Paraburkholderia bryophila: one gene and its partner. The protein of the gene in region 1 interacts with the protein of each later gene in a pairwise test. Links are inferred from orthologs where the notes say so. Each region holds a gene or a part of one and is shown in the gene's direction. Other genes may lie near its edges. The genes, in order: dnaE and dnaQ.

What was found.
Region 2: the proteins of dnaE (region 1) and dnaQ interact in binary tests that used the Escherichia coli proteins (3 or more experiments, as listed by UniProt). The link is inferred for Paraburkholderia bryophila from one-to-one orthologs.

Annotation. Positions count from the first base shown.
Region 1 is NZ_JACCAS010000001.1:1,672,640-1,683,372, reverse strand. The notes cover bases 2,578-6,725. They hold dnaE (DNA polymerase III subunit alpha), read left to right. Parts: upstream 2,578-2,940; coding sequence 2,941-6,525; downstream 6,526-6,725. Other genes in these bases: GGD40_RS07525 (glycosyltransferase family 2 protein), read right to left, coding at 6,711-6,725. Also shown: GGD40_RS07550 (DEAD/DEAH box helicase), read left to right, coding at 1-457; tRNA glutamyl-Q(34) synthetase GluQRS, read right to left, coding at 707-1,606; GGD40_RS07535 (sulfurtransferase), read right to left, coding at 1,644-2,507; more of GGD40_RS07525, read right to left, coding at 6,726-7,472; lipid A export permease/ATP-binding protein MsbA, read left to right, coding at 7,731-9,524; GGD40_RS07515 (glycosyltransferase family 9 protein), read right to left, coding at 9,742-10,733. UniProt on the Escherichia coli protein: DNA polymerase III is a complex, multichain enzyme responsible for most of the replicative synthesis in bacteria. This DNA polymerase also exhibits 3' to 5' exonuclease activity. The alpha chain is the DNA polymerase catalytic subunit.
Region 2 is NZ_JACCAS010000001.1:4,072,782-4,082,268, reverse strand. What follows is about bases 2,343-5,244. They hold dnaQ (DNA polymerase III subunit epsilon), read left to right. Parts: upstream 2,343-3,377; coding sequence 3,378-4,112; downstream 4,113-5,244. Other genes in these bases: GGD40_RS18325 (ABC transporter ATP-binding protein), read left to right, coding at 4,716-5,244; GGD40_RS18345 (hypothetical protein), read right to left, coding at 2,398-2,658. In the rest of the region: GGD40_RS18350 (DEAD/DEAH box helicase), read right to left, coding at 1-2,082; more of GGD40_RS18325, read left to right, coding at 5,245-6,593; GGD40_RS18320 (DUF2214 family protein), read right to left, coding at 6,701-7,165; GGD40_RS18315 (hypothetical protein), read right to left, coding at 7,317-8,171; GGD40_RS18310 (glycosyltransferase family 4 protein), read right to left, coding at 8,476-9,487. UniProt on the Escherichia coli protein: DNA polymerase III is a complex, multichain enzyme responsible for most of the replicative synthesis in bacteria. The epsilon subunit contain the editing function and is a proofreading 3'-5' exonuclease.

The DNA of each region.
Region 1 (10,733 bases):
GGGTGCGTCGGGCGACGCGTTGTCGCTGTGCAGCCCGAACGAGCGCAAGCAGCTCGCCGATATCGAGAAGCTGATCAAGCGTCCGCTGGACGTGCAGCATCTCACGGTGAATACGCCCGTGCGTCATCACCATGAAGAGCGCGCGCCGCGCCGTGAGCGTAGCGAAAGCCGCGGCGAAGGCCGTGAGGGTCGCGAGGGCCGTGATGAGCGCGGTGCTCGCCGGCGTTCGGGTCCGGCGTCGTCGGGTTCGTTCGATCGGCCGCATCATCATCGCGCGCAGCCGGTGGACGATTTCTTCCTCAAGCCTTATGAGCCGTCGCCGGCTTCGATTCGCAAGGTCGAAGAGGCTGCGGCTTCTTCCGCTGCCGCGCCGCAGAAGTCTGGTTCCAAGCAGCCGTTGGCGGCGTTGCTGGGTGGGTTTGGGATGCCGCGGAAGTCGACTACTCCGTCTTCCTGATCGCGCGGTTGCGGATTGTGGTTTTTGCGGGTTGATCAGCGCTGCGCCCTATGCCCCGAGCGGGGTGGCAGCCGATAGTTTTGATCCGAACAGGTGGGTCATCGCGGCGGTTTTTCTTTGAACCGCCCTTTGTTTTTGCTTCGCGTTTTTCTTCGTCTTTTTCTTCGCTTTCTGCTTTGTTTGGCACCGCCCGGGTTCAGTTCAACCGGGTTCGCGGTACGCACGCCAGGCAAAAACTCCCGCTCGCATTCACTCGCGGATTCCCATTCGCTTGGCCCACGCTGCCGTGGCGGCTGGGTAGAAGCTTTCCAGCGTTTCTGCCGTGTTTGGGCCGCTCGTCGTCGTCGTTAGATCGAGGCCGAGATGCCGCGCCGCGGCTTTCAGCGCGTCGAGCGGCTGGTCGTCATCGAGCGCGGTCGCGCCGTTCTGCTTGCTGAGCTTTTCGCCGTGTTCGTTCATGACCACGGGCACGTGCAAATAGTGCGGCGTCGGCGCGCCAAGACAGCGCTGCAGATAAATCTGCCGCGCCGTCGAATCCATCAGATCCGCACCGCGCACGATATGCGTGATGTGGTCGTCCGCATCGTCGACGACCACGGCCAGTTGATACGCCCATTGGTCGTCGGCGCGCCGCAGCACGAAATCGCCGACCTCGGTGGCCAGGTTCTGCGTCTGCCGACCTTGCCAGCGGTCCTGGAAGGTGATGACGGCCGCGTCGCCGTCGGGCACGCGCAGGCGCCACGCGCGCGCTGGCTTGCCATGCAGGCCGGTGCGACACGTGCCGGGATAAGCGAGGGTCGTATTGCGCGCATGCGCGTGCAGCAGCGAGTCGGCGATCTCCTTGCGCGTGCAGCCGCACGGATAGATCAGTCCGGTGGACTTCAACTGCTCCAGCGCCTGCTGGTAGCGCGGCATGCGACGGCTTTGCCAGACCGGCGGCTCGTCTGCGTGCATGCCGAAACGTTCGAGCGTCGAGAGAATGCTCTCGGCGGCGCCCGGCACGGTGCGCGGACCGTCGATGTCTTCGATACGAACCAGCCACGCGCCGCGATGTGCGCGCGCGTCGAGCCAACTGGCGAGCGCGCTGACGAGGGAGCCGAAATGCAACGGCCCGGTAGGCGATGGCGCGAAGCGCCCGCGATAGTTCATGGCTGGGTGATCCGCACCGCCGGCATGTCCACCAGCATCACGCCGCGTGCGCCGCCTTGCCGTCCGGATGGCACGCGGGGCACGTCTTGCCCGCTACGTACAGCGGCGACTGCTGCGCCTCGGGCGGCACCACCGCGCGACAGCCGAAGCACTGCGCGGTCGACGTGGGTTCCAGTTGCGGATTCAACGCGGTGCGGTAATCGAACACGAAACAGTCGCCCTGATAATGCGCGCCGCCCACTTCCTCGAAATACTTCAGGATGCCGCCTTCGAGCTGATACACGTTCTCGATGCCGACTTCCTTCATGTGGATCGCGGCCTTCTCGCAGCGAATCCCGCCGGTGCAGAACGACACGACGGTCTTGCCTTCGAGGTCGGCGCGGTTCTGCTCGATCACCTCGGGAAATTCGCTGAATTTCGAAATGCGGTAGTCGAGCGCGTTCTCGAAGGTGCCGACGTCGACTTCGAACGCGTTGCGCGTGTCGAGCATCACAACCGGGCGACCCTGGTCGTCGTGACCGCGGTCCAGCCAGTGTTTCAGCGTGGGCGCGTCGACGAACGGCGCACGGCCGAGTTCCGGCCGGATCGCCGGCTTCTTCATGGTGATGATTTCGCGCTTGAGCTTGACCAGCATGCGCGTGAACGGCTGCTTGTCGGACACGCTTTCCTTGAATTGCAGCGTGGTGAACTTGCCTTCGAACAGCGCGTCGTGACGGATGTAGTCGATGAACGTGTCGGTCGCCTCACGCGTGCCGGCGACGAACAGGTTGATGCCTTCCGGCGCAAGCAGCACGGTGCCGCGCAGGCCGAGCCCGTTACAGCGTTCGGTGACGAACGGGCGCCATGCGGCGGTGTCTTCGATGGTCGCGAAATGGTACGCGGAGAGGTTGACGATACTCATGTGTGTCCAGCGGTAAGAAGTGGCCGGCGGCGCGGAGAACGGGGCGAGTGGTGCTGCCCGCGGTTGGGCGCTCACGTTTTGGACCCCGTTTGGATCCCGTTTGGCGCGGCCACGTCGAATAGGGCGAAACCCGTATTATCCCTCAACCCGGCACTTTCCCCGACTCGGCCGAATGGCCAGGGGCTTGCGCTAGCGCAAATCGTCCGCGATCTCGTGACGCGTTGCGGCGCGTTGTGGACAAAGGCGGGGCAAATTCACGCGAATTCGCGCAGCGTTTTTTGACGCTGCGGGCGAGCGGCGTGACGCCCGCGTAGCCGCCGGAATTGTTAAAAATAGCGCGAACCGCCAGTGCATGGGGCTCCCGCGTTTGCGTCCTATGCCGAACGGCCAACCCGCGGTTTTGGCCTGAAAACTCCCGGAGGGTGGAGTTACAATGTCGCCCATGTCAGATCCCCGCTTCGTTCATCTCCGCGTTCACTCCGAATTCTCGATTGCCGACGGCATCGTGCGTCTTGACGACGTCGTCAAGGCCGCTGCCAAAGACGGTCAGGGCGCGCTCGCCCTCACCGATCTCGGCAACGCGTTCGGCCTCGTCCGCTTCTACAAGGAAGCCCGTGGCAAAGGGGTCAAACCCATTGCCGGCTGCGACGTCTGGATCACCAATCCCGACGACCGCGACAAGCCTTCCCGTTTGCTGCTGCTGGTCAAAGACCGGCGCGGCTATCTGAATCTGTGCGAGTTGCTCAGCAAGGCGTCGCTCACCAATCAGTATCGCGGGCGTGCCGAAGTCGAGGCCGGCTGGCTCGAATCCGGCCTGGGCGAAGGCTTGCTCGCGTTGTCCGGTGCGCAGCACGGCGACATTGGCCTTGCGCTCGCGGCGGGTAACGAAGAAGCGGCCAAACGCAATGCGTTGCATTGGGCGAAGGTATTCCCCGGCGGCTTTTATATCGAGTTGCAGCGGAGCGGTCAGCCGGGCGGCGAGCAGTACGTGCAGCAGTCGGTCGCGCTTGCCGCGGCGCTGAAGTTGCCGGTGGTCGCCACGCATCCCATGCAGTTCATGACGCAAGACGATTTCACCGCGCACGAGGCGCGCGTGTGTATTTCCGAAGGCGACATTCTCGCGAATCCGCGCCGCTCGAAACGCTTCACTTCCGAGCAGTTTTTCCGCACGCAGGAAGAAATGGCCGCGCTGTTCGCGGACATTCCGTCGGCGCTCGCCAATACGGTCGAAATCGCCAAGCGCTGCAACCTCACGCTCGAACTCGGCAAGCCGAAGCTGCCGCTGTTTCCCACACCAGACGGCATGTCGCTCGACGACTACCTGGTGCAGTTGTCGAAAGAGGGGCTCGAGAAGCGTCTCGAACAGTTGTACCCGGACGCGGCCGAACGGGAAGCGCAACGCGCAACGTACTACGCGCGCCTCGAATTCGAGTGCGGCACGATCATCAAGATGGGCTTTCCGGGCTACTTCCTGATCGTGGCGGACTTTATCAACTGGGCGAAGAACAACGGCGTGCCGGTCGGCCCCGGCCGGGGTTCGGGCGCGGGTTCGCTGGTCGCGTACGCGCTCGGCGTGACCGACCTCGATCCGCTGCGCTACAACCTGCTGTTCGAACGTTTCCTGAATCCGGAACGGGTTTCGATGCCCGACTTCGACATCGACTTCTGCCAGCACGGCCGCGATCGCGTGATCCAGTACGTGAAGGAAAAGTACGGTGCGGACGCGGTGTCGCAAATCGCCACGTTCGGCACGATGGCGGCGAAGGCGGCAGTGCGCGACATCGGCCGGGTACTCGATCTCGGCTATATGTTCACGGACGGTATTGCCAAGCTGATTCCGTTCAAGCCGGGCAAGCACGTCACGATCGCGGACGCGATGAAGGAAGAGCCGCTGCTGCAGGAGCGCTTCGACAACGAAGACGAAGTGCATCAGTTGCTCGAACTCGCGCAGCGTGTGGAAGGCCTCACGCGTAACGTCGGCATGCACGCGGGCGGGGTGCTGATCGCGCCCGGCAAGCTGACCGATTTCTGTCCGCTGTACACGCAGGGCGACGAAAGCGGTGTCGTGAGCCAGTACGACAAAGACGACGTCGAAGCCGTCGGCCTCGTGAAGTTCGACTTTTTGGGTCTGACCACGCTGACGATTCTCGACTGGGCCGAGCGCTATATCCGCCGTCTCGATCCGTCGAAGCAGGACTGGTCGCTCGCGCAGGTGCCGCTGGACGACGCCCCGTCGTTCTCGATCCTGAAGAAAGCGAATACCGTCGCCGTGTTCCAGCTGGAAAGCCGCGGCATGCAAGGCATGCTGAAAGACGCGCAGCCTGACCGCTTCGAGGACATCATCGCGCTGGTCGCGTTGTACCGTCCGGGCCCAATGGACCTGATTCCGAGCTTCTGCGCGCGTAAGCACGGCCGCGAAGTCGTCGAGTATCCGGATCCGCGCGTCGAATCTGTTCTGAAAGAGACCTACGGCATCATGGTCTACCAGGAGCAGGTGATGCAGATGGCGCAGATCATCGGCGGCTACTCGCTGGGTGGCGCCGACTTGCTGCGTCGCGCGATGGGTAAGAAGAAGGCCGAGGAAATGGCCGAGCATCGCGAGTTGTTCCGCCAGGGCGCCGCGAAGAACGGGCTGACCGGCGAAAAGGCCGACGAAATCTTCGACTTGATGGAGAAGTTCGCGGGCTACGGCTTCAACAAGTCGCACGCGGCCGCGTACGCGCTGCTCGCGTATCACACCGCGTGGCTGAAGGCGCACCATCCGGCGGAATTCATGGCGGCGAATATGTCGCTCGCCATGGACGACACGGACAAGGTCAAGATCCTGTTCGAAGACTGCCTGACGAACAAGATGGCGGTGCTGCCGCCCGATGTGAATCTGTCCGCATATCGCTTCGAGCCGGTCGCCGAGCCGGACGGCAAGCGCTCGAAAACGATCCGTTACGGCCTCGGCGCAATCAAAGGCAGCGGCCAGAACGCGATCGAAGAAATTATTCGCGCGCGGGAAGACGGTCCGTTCATCGACATTTTCGATTTCTGCAATCGCGTCGACCGCCGTATTGTCAATCGTCGCACGGTCGAGGCTTTGATCCGCGCCGGCGCGTTCGATTCGCTGCATGCCAATCGCGCGCAACTGATCGCCTCCGTCTCGCTCGCCATGGAAGCCGCCGAACAGGCGAGCGCCAATGCGCTGCAAGCGGGCCTGTTCGACATGGGCGACGCGCCGTCGCAAGGTCACGAACTGGTCGACGAGCCGGAGTGGGCGGAAAAGAAGAAGTTGCAGGAAGAAAAGGCCGCGCTCGGCTTCTACCTGTCGGGCCATTTGTTCGACGCGTACAAGAGCGAAGTGCGCCGCTTCGTGCGTCAGAAGATCGGCGAACTGAAGGAAGGGCGCGACAAGCTGGTCGCGGGCGTGATCGCGTCGATGCGCACGCAGATGACCCAGCGCGGCAAGATGCTGATCGCGCTGCTCGACGACGGCACGGGCCAGTGCGAAGTGACGGTGTTCAACGAGACGTTCGAAGCCCACAAGCAACTGTTCAAGGAAGACGAACTGCTGGTCGTGCAGGGTCAGGCGCGTAACGACGCGTTCACCGGCGGCATCCGCTTTACCGTCGAAACGGTCATGGATCTCGGGCGCGCACGCTGCCGTTATGCGGAGGCCGTGAAGGTGGAGATGAACGGCAACGCAGACGCGCTCGCGTTGCGGCGCGTGCTCGAAGCGCATAGCGCGGGTAAGGACGAGCCGGCGGCCGCTCCGGCGCCGGTTGCGTCGGCGCGCGGTGGTAACGGTGGCGGGCGTAACGGCGGCGGAGGCGGCGGTTATGGCGGCGACAATGGCCGTCAGCGTCAGGCGGTGCAGATCCCGAACGGGCTGGCTGTGCAGGTGGTGTATCGCAGTGAAAGCGCGCAGGGTGAAATGCGTCTGGGCGACGCGTGGCGCGTGAAGCCGACCGACGAACTCCTCGCGGCGTTGCGCGGCGAGTTTGCCGGCAGCTCGATCGAAATCGTCTATTGATGGTTGGGTTGCCCGCGCCGGCGGCCGCGGGCAAACGATCGGACGGTTGGGCTAGGGCTTAGCTACGGTTGCGGCGAGACGGCAGCAGCGGACCGGACAGACATCCACAATCAGGCCGCGCAGCAAAACACAACCAGGCGGCGCAGCAACACATTTCACGGCCCACGCCGCGTCCTGTCCCGCACTCAGCGCCGCGCCTGATCCCCGAGCCGCGCCAGCTTCAAAAACCGGTAGTACACCGTCTCCGCGTTGAACACCGCGATCATGAAACCGGCCTTGCCATCCAGAAAGCCGCGCCGCAACACGTAGGTCCGCACGAACGCCCAGGCGCCGCGCCCGAGCGCCTTGCCGAAACTGCCGCGCTTGCCCGCCGCATGACGTTGCACTGCGCCGGCGGTCGAATACGTGTCGAGCTTGCGCAGCACGCCTTCGAAGTCCTCGTACGAGTAGTGCATCAGTTTGCCGGTGAGCCGTTGCGTGGGCGTGTCGAATACCAGACGCTCGTGGACGAGGTCGTCGGAGAAACGCGCCGCGCCGCGTTTGAACAGACGCGGAATCCAGTCCGGATACCAGCCGCTGTGATGAATCCAGTGGCCGCAGAAACTCGACAGGCGGTCCACCGCGTAGACGTCGGCGGTGGGCGCGATCAATGCCGCGCGGATCGCCGCGGCCAGTTCCGGCGAGACGATTTCGTCGGCGTCGAGGGAAAGAATCCAGTTGGTGGAGAGCGCCTCCACCGCACGGTTTTTCTGCGGACCGAAACCCGGCCAGTCGGTCTCTTCGATCACGCGGGCGCCGTGAGCGCGTGCGATATCCGCGGTGCCGTCGGTGCTGCCGCCGTCGATCACGACGATCTGGTCGGCGAACGATACCGCTTGCAGGCATTCGGCCAGCCGTGCCGCCGCGTTTTTGGTGATGATGGCGACGCCGAGGGTGGTTTCTTGCATGCCTGAATCGGGTGGAGGGCAAAGTGATGGAACGAGCCGCACGAGCGACATTCGCGAGCGGGTCGCGCCGGCAACTCGGGGCGAGCCACCAGCGAGGTGTTAGCAGCGAGTTGCAGCAGCGAGTTGCCAGTATACACAGGCCATTCGGCCAGCTCCCAGCCGTCGCCCGCAACCGTTTACAATGCTCTTCTTTGAATTTCCTCGCGGCGGGCATTCCGTCCGCCGCGCGGCAGCCGTCCCGCATTCCCAGAGGATTCCTTGAGCGCGAAGCCAACGTTAAGCAAACCCATCGGCACTGGCGAGGCATCGTCGCCGTCCGTCATTTTTCGACGCCTGTGGCCGTATATCAAGCCGATGGTCTGGGTCCTCATCGGTGCGATCGTCGCGATGGCCGTCAGCTCCGCGACCGACGCGGCGATCCCGGCCCTGCTTAAGCCGTTGCTGGACAAGGGCTTCGGCGCGCACGCCAACGACAACACCAAGTGGTTCGTGCCGTCCGCGGTGATTGGTCTCGCGCTGATTCGCAGTCTGTCGCAATACGCATCCGGCTATCTGCTCGCGTATGTGTCGAACAGGATCCTGCTCGAACTGCGCCTGAAGATGTTCAACCGCATGATTCACACGAGCGTCGCGTTTTTCCAGCGTGAAACCGCGAGTACGGTGATCAACGCGATCGTCTTCGAGGTGAACCAGATTCTCAACGTGCTGTTGAGCGTGATGGTTACGCTGGTGCGCGATTCGCTGACGGTGGTGTTCCTGCTCGGCTATCTGTTCTATCTGAACTGGCGTCTGACGCTGATCGTCGCGGTGCTGCTGCCCGCAATCGGCTGGCTGGTCGGCAAGATCAATCGTCGTTTGCGGCGCCTGAACCGCGAACATCAATTGCTGACCAACGAACTGTCGTACATCGTCGAAGAGACGGTGGGCGGTTACAAGGTCGTCAAGGTGCATAACGGCGAGCAGTACGAGATCGACCGTTTTACGTCGATGAGCCAGCGCCTGCGCGGCTACGCAATGCGCATGACCGTTTCCGGCGGTCTCGCGCAGCCGCTCACGCAGTTTCTCGCGTCGATCGCGCTGGCGATCGTGATCACGATCGCGGTAATGCAGTCGTCCTCGGATCAGACCACGGTTGGCGGGTTCGTCGCGTTCGTTACGGCGATGCTCCTGATCATCTCGCCGCTCAAGCATCTGATGGACGTAAATCAGCCGTTGCAACGCGGCATGACGGCGTGTGAACTGATCTTCGGCTTGATCGACGAGCCGTCCGAGCCGGAAGGCGGCGGCAAGCCGCTCGAGCGCGCTCGCGGTGAAGTGGAGTTCCGCGATGTGTCGTTCAGTTATGGCGCTAGTGCGACGAATAATCGGCACACGCTGGATAAGGTGTCGTTCAAGGTGGCGCCGGGGGAAATGGTTGCGCTCGTGGGACCGTCGGGTAGTGGCAAGACTACGTTGGTGAATTTGCTGCCGCGGTTTTTTGATCCGACCGGCGGGGAGATTCTGGCCGATGGTGTGGCGTTGCCGGAATACGATCTGCACGCGCTGCGTGGGCAGATTGCTATGGTCAGTCAGGATGTCGTGCTGTTTAACGATACCGTTGCCAATAACGTTGCTTATGGGCAAGTGGCCGATTCGGATAAGGTCAAGGCGGCGCTGCGTGCGGCTAACTTGTGGGATACGGTTCAGGCTATGCCGAATGGCATCGATACGCTGGTTGGGGATAACGGGCTGATGCTGTCGGGCGGCCAGCGGCAGCGTCTGGCGATCGCGCGGGCTATCTATAAGGACGCGCCGATTCTGATTCTCGATGAGGCGACCTCGGCGCTGGATTCTGAGTCGGAACGCCATGTGCAGGCAGCGTTGGAAACCCTGATGAAAGGCCGTACGACGCTGGTCATCGCACACCGGCTGTCGACGATCGAGCGCGCGAGCCGCATTCTAGTGATGGACGCAGGGCGGATCGTCGAGAGCGGCAGCCACCGCGATCTGTTGGCGCAAAACGGGCTGTATGCGAATTTGCATCGGATTCAGTTTCAGCAGGATGCGGCTTGAGGGGGGCGCGGCGGGGCGCGGGGCTTGCTGTGTTGGCCTTTCCTTGAGTTCACGGTGGTCTATTAGCGTTGCCCCTGTGCGGGGCGGCACCTACTTTTCTTTGCCTGCGGTAGTGACACAGCAGTCATTCTTCCGGCAGCGCTTCGCGTGCCGCGGCGGTCGGTCTTCAGGGGGACTCGGCAGTTGAGCGGCGAAAAAGATGCGGCGCCTTCCGCTGTTAGGCTGCAACGCCTGGTTTATCCGGACCCGCCAAGCCCGCGGGATCCGCCGAGCTCGACAAACCCACCAGCTGCGTCCGAATCGCGTTCATAACCGACGTCGGCGCAATCTCGTCGACGTCGCCAGTACTCTGAATACCAATCGAGCGGCACGCCTCGGTCAGCCGCAGGTAAGGCGGCTCGCGGTCGGAAAACAGCGACACGCTCGACGTCGGTGTGGAGTGCGCCACGTGCATCAAACCGCCATCCGCGCCCACAAAAAGGCTCGCCTGTGCCGCGACCTCGCGTGACTGCAGCAACGTCAATCGAGCAACGCACGAACTGATCTTCAGCGTGCTAAACGTGCGCTTCAGCAACACCTCCGCCATGGCCAGGCCGTTGTCCGAACCGAGTAGCACGATGTGCCTCGGTATGCCTGGCTCGTCCGATCGATCGAGCAGATCCAGTAACTCGCCCCAACGCCCATAAGTGCGGTTCGTGTCGAGTCCGCCCACTGCCAGTGCCACGAACGGCTCGTTCGGCACCAGCGCACGCACCGACTCGCGCGTGCCAGCCTTCCCAGTCAGATAAGGCTTGCTCAGCGCGACGATGCTCGCCGGCGCATAGCCCAGCGAAAACGCGTGATTCACCGCGGCGTAACTGAATGTCGTCTGGTTGCGGTCCGGGCCGTAGAAATACTGGAACAGGCAGACGTAAGGCAAACGCCTGAAATTGCGTGCCTTCAGCTTGATGGACGGCAGGTTGAATTCCGACATCACGATCGCGTCGTACTGACGGCCGGCAAGCTGCTGCAAATCGGAGTAGACGTGCTGGAAGACGTCGTCTTCCTCGAACAGCTTGTGCAGGTTCGGTAGCGTGAACAGGTCGATGTCGAAACCGCGACCCTTCAGTAGCGCGCGCCCAGACATGTCCATCGTCGCATCGCCGAAATTGCGCTTGCCGGTGTAGATCCATAGCAGCCGCTTTGCGTCGGCGGCGCTGCTCAGTTCGA
Region 2 (9,487 bases), 2.4 Mb from region 1 along the record:
GTGGCACCAATCGACCCACTTGGACAAATCGTAGGCAACACGATGCGACCAAAGACGTCCTTTCTGGGAGCAGCCAACCGTAACACGCGCGCCCCGCTCATATCCCCGTCCAAACAGGTTCGACTTTGCTCTGTTTTGGCGCAACGCCAGCGTGAGTGCAGCGCCAACATCTGAGCCGCTGTGCATCGAGAACTGCACAGTCTTACTTATCAGGTGGCGCAGTCCGAGATTCATGATTAGGAATCGGGAAACGCCGTGTAGGGACTTGAATATCTGCTCGCCTCGGATGAGAGTCGCATTAAGTCCACAAACCGCACGTGCAAGCTCTTCGTGAACCGAAGAATTGTCAGAACTGTTAATAAAGAGCAGCCGCTGCTCTTCGCTCCAATGGAGGATAAAGACATTCCACGTCGTGTTTTTAAGGTCTCGTACATCGCCCCAAGGAACTTGCTCCAGGTCCTTCGTGACAAAGACAACTACTTTCTCAGCAACGTTCGTGAATGGACCCGCGTACATCCGTGCGGGCTTGATAGCTTTGGCAATGTTATCGGGAGTCCAGGTGCCCTCGGTCTGATAGACGACTGCACTCATCTTGGGAAAGATGTTTTGCAATGCCACCTTGGGAGCTAGCTCACCAAATCCACCGAGAAATTCCGACCGCCGCACTTCCGCCTCAGTTGCCCCTTCGCTTAATACGCGCAAGAGCTCACCCCACTCCGCATCCTCGGCGTAAAGCGCCTGCAAGTTCTCGGCAACGTCCACATCCGCGATGTTGGCGACAACTGTAGCGTCCCCGATGTTAGTTGCGGAACTCCGGGTGAAACGGCCCGTAAACTGCAACGTAATAGCAAGGCTCTTGTGCATGTCATGCAGCGCTGCGACCTTGAGTTGTGGCAGGTCAAAGCCTTCGCCGAGCATGTCGACGGCCACGATAATCCTGCTCGTTCGGCCACGCAGTGCTCGCAGACTCGCGAGCTTTTCGATATCCGTCTGTTCGCTATGTACTATCTGTGGATTGAGGTCTGGTGCGTGCTGCTTGTAAAGACGATATACCTCGATGGCCCGTGGAATCGAACGGACACGGGCCATCAGTACGTGGTCGAGGTTTGCCTCCACGTCGCTACGTAGCGCCGCCACCGCTTCCTCCATGATGCGCATATCGGCGACGTCGTCGTTGTATTCAACAACCGGGCGAAACCGAATGGGTTTGAAATACTTCTCCGCTTGGGCCCGACTCAGCGGATAGTTGAAAATTACTTTGCCGTCGACGAGCTTGCCGTCTGACCTGAACGGCGTCGCAGTGAACTGCAGAACCGGTTTTTCGCCGAATTCCTTGCGAAACGCGGCCCAGGTAGTTGCGGAAACATGATGAGCCTCGTCGATGAAGACGTGAGTTGCCCACTGCGCGATAGCGGCACGCAATTCCGAGCGGCTATTTGCGGCGATACTCATGGTCGCGACAACCACATTGCACCGATTCAGCATCAAATTAAGCGAGTCGCGGTCTTTCGACATCTTTTTTAGGAGGCCGACGACCGGATATAGGCCTTCGTCGCCGAGCAATCCCAGTTTCTTGAGCCAGCCAAGATTCACGAATTTCCCGCTTACCTGCTCGCGAAGCGCGTCGCTTGGGACCAGAACCAACAGACGTCTAATGCGCTGAGCGACCAACAGCGCAAGCATTGTGTCGGTCTTGCCTGTGCCGGTCGGCATGACCACAGTCGCCGGCTTCGTTGAAACTCGCCAATGCGCGAGCGCCGCGTAAAGGGCGCCCATCTGTGGTGGCCGAAGGCCCGGGTGAATCACGCCTTCGTCGTCTGTCCACTCCTCTTTGAACTGGAAAGAGCTGTTCCAGCTGTCGACAACTTGGCGTGTCCGACTAATGCTGGATTCGATAGATTCCGCGCCGAGGTCAAATACGGGTGGATAAGACCACCGAGTTGGGCGTACCGCCAAGTCCCAGTCCGCGGATGTTTCCGGCAACACTGTCGCGTCTCGAATAACCAGTACGCGGTCTACACCTGGTGGGACAGCAATTGTCTTGGTTGCCACGGCGAGCCTCTCGCCAGCGATGTCATCCAAGAGGACATAATTCTGGGCTCGCCCCTCTGGGGCCGCCACGAAGGCGTCGCTCCTGACGACGTCTCTCGCAAGCTGAATTACCGGGTTACCTTCAATCTTTGCGTGAATTTCATGGACTGCTGGAATTGAGACTTGCGTTTTGTCTGGCACCCGTTGCCCCCTCTCGAATATCTTTATTTTCACCTGTCGCGCTTATCGGCGATTCAGGCAATCGAGAGGATACGCCAAGTTGAAATGACGATGCGTCACTGGGGGCGAGAGCGCAAACAAAAACTAAGGAACAGCGATGGGGACTCCATGCAGCGGGACTCCCATTCACTTCTTTGTGAGAATCGCCTTGATATCACGCAATCTCGCGCGGCCTTCTTCCTGAGGCGTCAGCTGAACGCTGTCGGGAAATTCGACTCCCAAGATTCTCGCTATATTCGAAACGTAGGGTTTTCTATTGCCGGCCAACTGTGCAACAGCGTCGCAAACCGCATCCTCCCCTTTTTTCGACACCAAGTATGAAAGACACCGCTCATCCTTAGGTGTTTCAACCAAGACACCCGTTTTTGCAGCAAGTTTGGAATCCATGGGGAACACTCTCGCATAAGCAACTTCTCAATAATAGTGCCATATCACGCCCCGTCAAACCATCGGTGAGGGAAGGGAAAATATTTCTCATGCACTCGTCTATCAAACGAGCACGTTTGATAGACGCGGTCTTTTGCCCGCAGGCAAGAGACCGCCCAAGCTATAATCACGAATGTGAGCAAGCGTGAACATGAACAACATGAAGTAACAGAACCGGAAATCCCGGCCCCGGCGGCTGGGGCGCGCTGCTGCGCTTCGGCGACCAGGAAAAAGAACTGTTCGGCGGCGAGCCCAACACCACCAACAACCGCATGGAACTGATGGGCGTGATCGGCGCGCTCGAAGCGCTGAAGCGCCCGTGCAAAGCGGTCGTCCACACCGACTCGCAGTACGTGCAGAAAGGCATCAGCGAGTGGATTCACGGCTGGAAGAAGAAAGGCTGGATCACCGCCGCCAAGCAGCCGGTGAAGAACGCCGATCTGTGGAAACGGCTCGACGCGCTCGTCGCGCAACACGAAATCGAATGGCGCTGGGTGCGCGGGCACAATGGGCATCCGGAAAACGAGCGGGCCGATCAACTGGCCAATCGCGGCGTCGCGTCGCTCACGCAGGCGTGACGACGGCTGCGATGCTTGCGTGCTTGCTGAGCGCACGTGCGCCCTTCCCGCCTGATTATTTTCGCGGCAATTTTTTTGAATTCTGAAGCAGGCTAAACCGACATGCGTCAACTCATCCTCGATACCGAAACCACCGGCCTGAATGCGCGCACCGGCGACCGGATTCTCGAACTCGGCTGCGTCGAAATGGTGAACCGCCGGTTGACGGGCAACAACCTGCACTTCTACATCAACCCGGAACGCGACAGCGATCCGGGCGCGCTGGCCGTGCACGGACTGACCACCGAGTTCCTCAGCGACAAGCCGAAGTTCGCCGAGATCGCCGATCAGATTCGCGACTTCATTCAGGACGCGGAACTGATCATTCACAACGCGCCGTTCGACATCGGCTTTCTGGATGCCGAGTTCGCGTTGCTGGGATTGCCGCCGGTCAGAACGTATTGCGGCGAGATCATCGACACCTTGGCGCGCGCCAAGCAGATGTTCCCCGGCAAGCGCAATTCGCTCGATGCGCTGTGCGACCGCTTCGGCGTCAGCAACGCGCACCGTACGCTGCACGGCGCGCTGCTCGACTCGGAACTGCTCGCGGAAGTCTATCTGGCGATGACGCGCGGCCAGGAGAGCCTCGTCATCGACATGCTCGGCGACTCGCACGGCGGTGGCGACGCGAATGCGCCGCGCGTCGCGTTCGAATCGCTCGATCTGGTCGTGGTCGCCGCCAGCGACGACGAACTCGCCGCACACCAGGCGGTGCTCGACGGTCTCGACAAAGCGGTCAAAGGCACGAGCGTTTGGCGCCTCGAACCGACACCGGCCGCGGATGAGCAAACCGCTTAAAAAGTACTAGACGAGCCTTAAGATCCCTGACATAATTCGGCTCTCTTCGGGTGGTTAGCTCAGCGGTAGAGCACTGCCTTCACACGGCAGGGGTCACTGGTTCGATCCCAGTACTACCCACCAGAATTTTGGTGTGTCGATCACCGAAGATAAAAGGGCTTACGCAGCAATGCGTAAGCCCTTTTTCAATTGGTCTCTCGGGTTCGAACGAGACGCTATTTTGAAGCACTCGCATTGCAGGACTTTGCCGTCAACACCGAATCTTCGTACGATTGCGGCGGCCAAATACTGCTGATATAGTTGGTTTTCGGGCAATCGCCCGCTCTTCTTTCTCCACCTCACCAACCTCAGGGAGGCGTCACATGTTCAGCATGCATCTCGCTTTCCTTGCCATGGTTTCGCGAGCGTTCTCGCGACCGTAACGGTCGCCGCGACATCGCTTACGCGGTTTGGCCTGAACAGGCACTCCGCGCAATTTCCAGACAGTCCGTAGTCCCGTTGCCGGTTCGGTTGGGTTCGATTCGAACCGACGCGGATTAACTGTCTCTTCCTTTCGCTTCTGACTGGAACCCCGGTGCGCTCGCGCGCCATCGGGTTGTGGCAATGACTAAAAAGAAACTCGACTTTCGTGGACAAGCCTTCAAGGACGTCCTCGGCTTTACCTTCCTTCACTGGGCGAAGCAGCCTTGGCGCGTCTGCGTCATAACGGTTCTGGTGCTGCTCTCGGCATTGGCCGACGTGCTCACGCCGCTGTTCGCCGGGCGCCTCGTCGACGCCATCGCGTCCGGCTCGGCGCGCGACGCGCTCGCGTGGCAAGCGGCGGTCACGGCCTTCTGCGTGCTCGCGGCGCTGGGTCTCGGCGCCACGCTGCTGCGGCAAGGCGTGTACTTCAACATCATCCGGCTGTCGCTGAGAATGATGAGCGAGATCGCGGCGAATGCGTTTCATCGCGTGCAGCGCTTTTCGACCGACTGGCACGCCAACAGCTTCGCCGGTTCCACGGTGCGCAAGATCACCCGCGGCATGTGGGCGCTCGACCTGCTCAACGACACGCTGTTGATCGCGCTGTTACCGTCCCTGGTGATGCTGATGGGCGCCACCTTCCTGCTCGGCTGGCGCTGGCCGATGATGGGCGCGGTGGTCGGCATCGGCTCGGTGCTGTACATCGCGGTGACCGTGGCGCTGTCGCTCGGCTTCGTCGCGCCGGCCGCGCGTCTCGCGAATGCGTGGGACACGCGCATGGGCGGTGCGCTCGCCGACGCGGTCAGTTGCAACGGCGTGGTGAAAGCGTTCGGCGCGGAAGACCGCGAGGAAGCGCTGCTGGCGCGCGTGATCGACAAGTGGCGTCATCGCACGCGCCGCACGTGGATGCGCGGCACGATCAACGGCGGCGTGCAGGGCGGCATGCTGGTGGCGATCCAGGCGGCGATTCTCGGCGTCGCGCTGCTGCTGTGGGCGCGCGGCGAGGCAGGTGTCGGCGACATCACGTTCGCGCTGACCATGTTCTTCATGCTGCAGGGCTATCTGCGCGAGGTCGGCATGCACATCCGCAATCTGCAGCGCTCGGTCAACGACATGGAAGAACTGGTCTCGCTGGACAGCCAGCCGCTCGGTATCGAAGACCATCCCGGCGCGGGTTCGATCGCGATCGGCAAGGGCGAGATCCGCTTCGAGCACGTCACCTTCCACTACGGCGCGAGCGGCCGGCCGCTGTACGACAACTTCTCCGTGCGCATCGCGCCGGGCGAACGCATCGGACTGGTCGGGCATTCGGGCTCGGGGAAGACGACCTTCATCAAGCTGATCCAGCGGCTCTATGACATTTCGGGCGGCCGGATCACGATCGACGGTCAGGATATCGCCGAGGTGCGGCAAGCGTCGTTGCGTGGCCAGATCGCGATCGTTCAGCAGGAGCCGGTGCTGTTCCACCGGTCGCTGGCGGAGAACATCGCGTATGCACGGCCTGGTGCGAGTCGCGCCGAGATCGAGCGGGCCGCGCGGCTCGCGAGCGCGCACGACTTCATCGCCGAGCTGCCGAACGGCTACGACACGCTGGTCGGTGAACGGGGTGTCAAGCTGTCGGGGGGTGAACGTCAGCGGGTGGCAATTGCACGCGCGTTTCTCGCCGACGCGCCGATCCTGATTCTGGACGAAGCGACGTCGAGCCTCGACAGCGAAAGCGAAGTGCTGATCCAGCGCGCCATGGAGCGGCTGATGACGGGCCGCACCACGCTGGTGGTCGCGCATCGTCTGTCTACCGTGCGGGCGCTCGATCGGTTGCTCGTGCTGGACAAGGGGAAGGTCATCGAGGAAGGCAGTCACGAAACGCTGATCAGGCTCGAGAACGGCCTGTACCGGCGGCTGTTCGAACGCCAGGCGCTGGAGTTGATCAAGGGTCTGGGCGAGTCGGACATCATGCTGGACGGCGCCGGCAGCAGGGCCAGCCGAACCGATGATTCCAGCTTGCTGGTCGGGAAGTAAACTGCAGCAAATGGGTGGGACGTCAGGCAGAAGCCGTCGCTAACCGGCGCTTTATTCTGGCGTTCCACCTACACCCATCACATCAAATCACCTCGCCTCCCCTTGCCTCACACCACGCCCGCCGGCAAGCCAATACCGCGCGCCATGCCGGTCGCCGCAAACACCATCAACACCAGCAGCACCGTCTGAATCACGCTGTAGCGTGCATACGAACGCGCCTTGCGCAGATCCGGCGGCACGCCGTTCCTGACTGCCGCGCGCCAACGTAGCAATGCAAGCATGGAAGGCACTTCGAGGATAAGAATCACCACCAGCAGCGTCATCTTCACGTGGAAGAGCGGCTCGTGGAGGTAGTAGTCGGCGCCCTTCTCGTAACCGCCGAAAGCGCGCATCAAGCCAGTCACGATCAACACCAGCGCAGAAATGCCCCAGCGCGTATCGGCGCGGAACACGGAGCGCAAGGCAGCGGGCACGGCGGCGCGGCGCAACGCCCACGTGCGCCGGAGAATCGACGCGAGCGCAAAACCATAAGCGAGCAGATGAAGGGCGGCAAGCAACCAGCGAACCAGCATGGCGACTCCTGGAAAAGACGCAATACGATCGTTGTACGTCTGACTCGCCCGTCGTGAAGCGCCGGGCGGCATGACTTCATTATCGACTAATGCTGACTTTACGATGCGCACGCTGGCCACGGGTGTGGCCGACTGCACAAAGCTTACGGGATCAAACCTGCCGCAAGGAAGTGTCGAGTGCTCGCGCGGCGACCCGGTCGCCTTCGGTGGTCAACGCGGCGCGGAATACGGTTTGCCGGTTGTGACCCGCGGCGGCCGGCGAATCCCACAGCAATTCGATCTTCGGCCGACGGCCAAAAATGCCACGCGTCATCGCAGGAGCGGCGGCCGATCCAAGCGACGCAGCCGATCCGCCCGGGTCGCCGGCTGCACTGAAGGCCACCACCGGCGTAGGCGTAGGCGTTACGCGGGCGTCCTGCCCCAGCGCCCAGCGCACGGACAATTCGCGCGCGTCGTACTGACCGACCTTGCGACGCTCAGCCCACACGATCACGGTGCGTGTGGCCGGATCGAGCGCGACCGCGTAGCGGCCAATCGCGAAACGGCGCGCGGCGATATTGGTTCGCCACAACGCGCGCGGCCGGCAGATCCACACCACCGCCGCATACAGCGCCGGCGCGACGAGCAGCCAGCCGTTGGTGGAAGCCACCGCTTGCGCCGCGCGCCGCCAGCCGGCGCTCGCCGCAAATGCCCCGACCGACCAGACCGCAAACAGCAAACCGAGGAAAGCGAACAGACGCACTGCTTGCCGCAGCCATTGCGGCAACGGATGAAGCGGTCGCTCGGCCACGGCGCGCGCACCGGGCAGAAAGATCAGCAGGAACAGGAACACCAGGTTGATACACGCCCATGGCGACGACACCATCGCCGACAACGACGCGCCCAGGTCCATCTGCGCCATCGAAAAAAGCCAGCGAGCCAGCAGCACGAGACCGACGGCGCGCAACGCGAAAATCGTTCCGGCGCCAGGCGCCGCGTTCGCACGCGTCTCTTTCGTTCTCGCCAAGGCATCCTCCTGTCGTCGGCGGCGCCGCAGCCAAATTTGCGGCACGGCCATTATAGGGATATTACGGAGAGTGGCTCATTCTTACCGCCCCGAAAACCCCACTTTCCACCGCTTGTCGCAAAAAACGCGGCGCGCATGCAACAACGCCCCGCGAGCGGTTAGCGCGCGAGGCGTTGTGGGTGGCTTCGGCGTGCCTGAAGCACGCTGGCGGCCGGTCTGTCTGGATGACGAGCGCCTTGCCGATGCCTTATCTGCCAGGCATTAATCGGCTACCCGCGAGTCACCGCGGGCCGCCCGCCAGCCATTAGCTGGCGTTGACTTCGCGCAGCACCGAGCGATGCTTCTGACGCAGCAGTTCTTCGTACGTGGCGACGTAGTTCTTCGCCATGACCTTCGACGAGAAGCGCGATTCGAACGCCTTGCGCACGTTGGCGCGCGGCAGCGTGTGCAGGCGCTTGACCGCCGCGACCGCGCTGATTTCGTCTTCGACGACAAAGCCCGACACGCCGTTCTCGATCACTTCCGGCACCGAACCGCGATTGAACGCGATCACCGGCGTGCCGCATGCCATCGCTTCGATCATGACCAGACCGAAGGGCTCCGGCCAGTCGATCGGGAACACCAGTGCATGCGCGTTGCCGAGGAACTCACGCTTTTCGGTCTCGCCGATTTCGCCGATGTACTCGACGTGCGGGAGCGCCATCAGCGGCTTGATCACTTCTTCGTAATAGGCACGGTCGGCCTTGTCGATCTTGGCGGCGACCTTGAGCTTCATGCCTGCCTGGCCGGCGATGCGGATCGCGCGGTCGAGGCCCTTCTCCGGCGAAACGCGGCCGAGGAAAGCGAGGTAGCCCGGCTCAACGTCGGGGATCGGCGTGAGCACGTTTTCCGGCAGGCCGTGATACACGGTTTGCAACCAGTTAGCCTGTTGCAGCGGAATACGCTGGTTGTCCGAAATCGACACCACCGGCACGTCGCTGAACGTGTTGAAGACCGGCTGCAGTTCCGGCAGATCCAGACGGCCGTGCAGCGTGGTCAGGAACGGCACCGGCTGACGCGCGAACAACGAGAACGGGTAATAGTCGATGTGGAAATGCAGCACGTCGAATTCGTCCGCGCGGCGGCGCACTTCTTCGAGCAGCAGCATGTGCGGCGCCATCACGTCGCGGATCGTCGGGTCGAGGCGCAGCGCCTGCGGCCAGAAGGCTTCGAGCTTTGCCGAGGTGATGGAATCGCCGCTCGCAAAGAGCGTGACGTCGTGGCCCTGCTCGACCAGCGCTTCAGTCAGGTAGGACACCACGCGTTCCGTCCCGCCG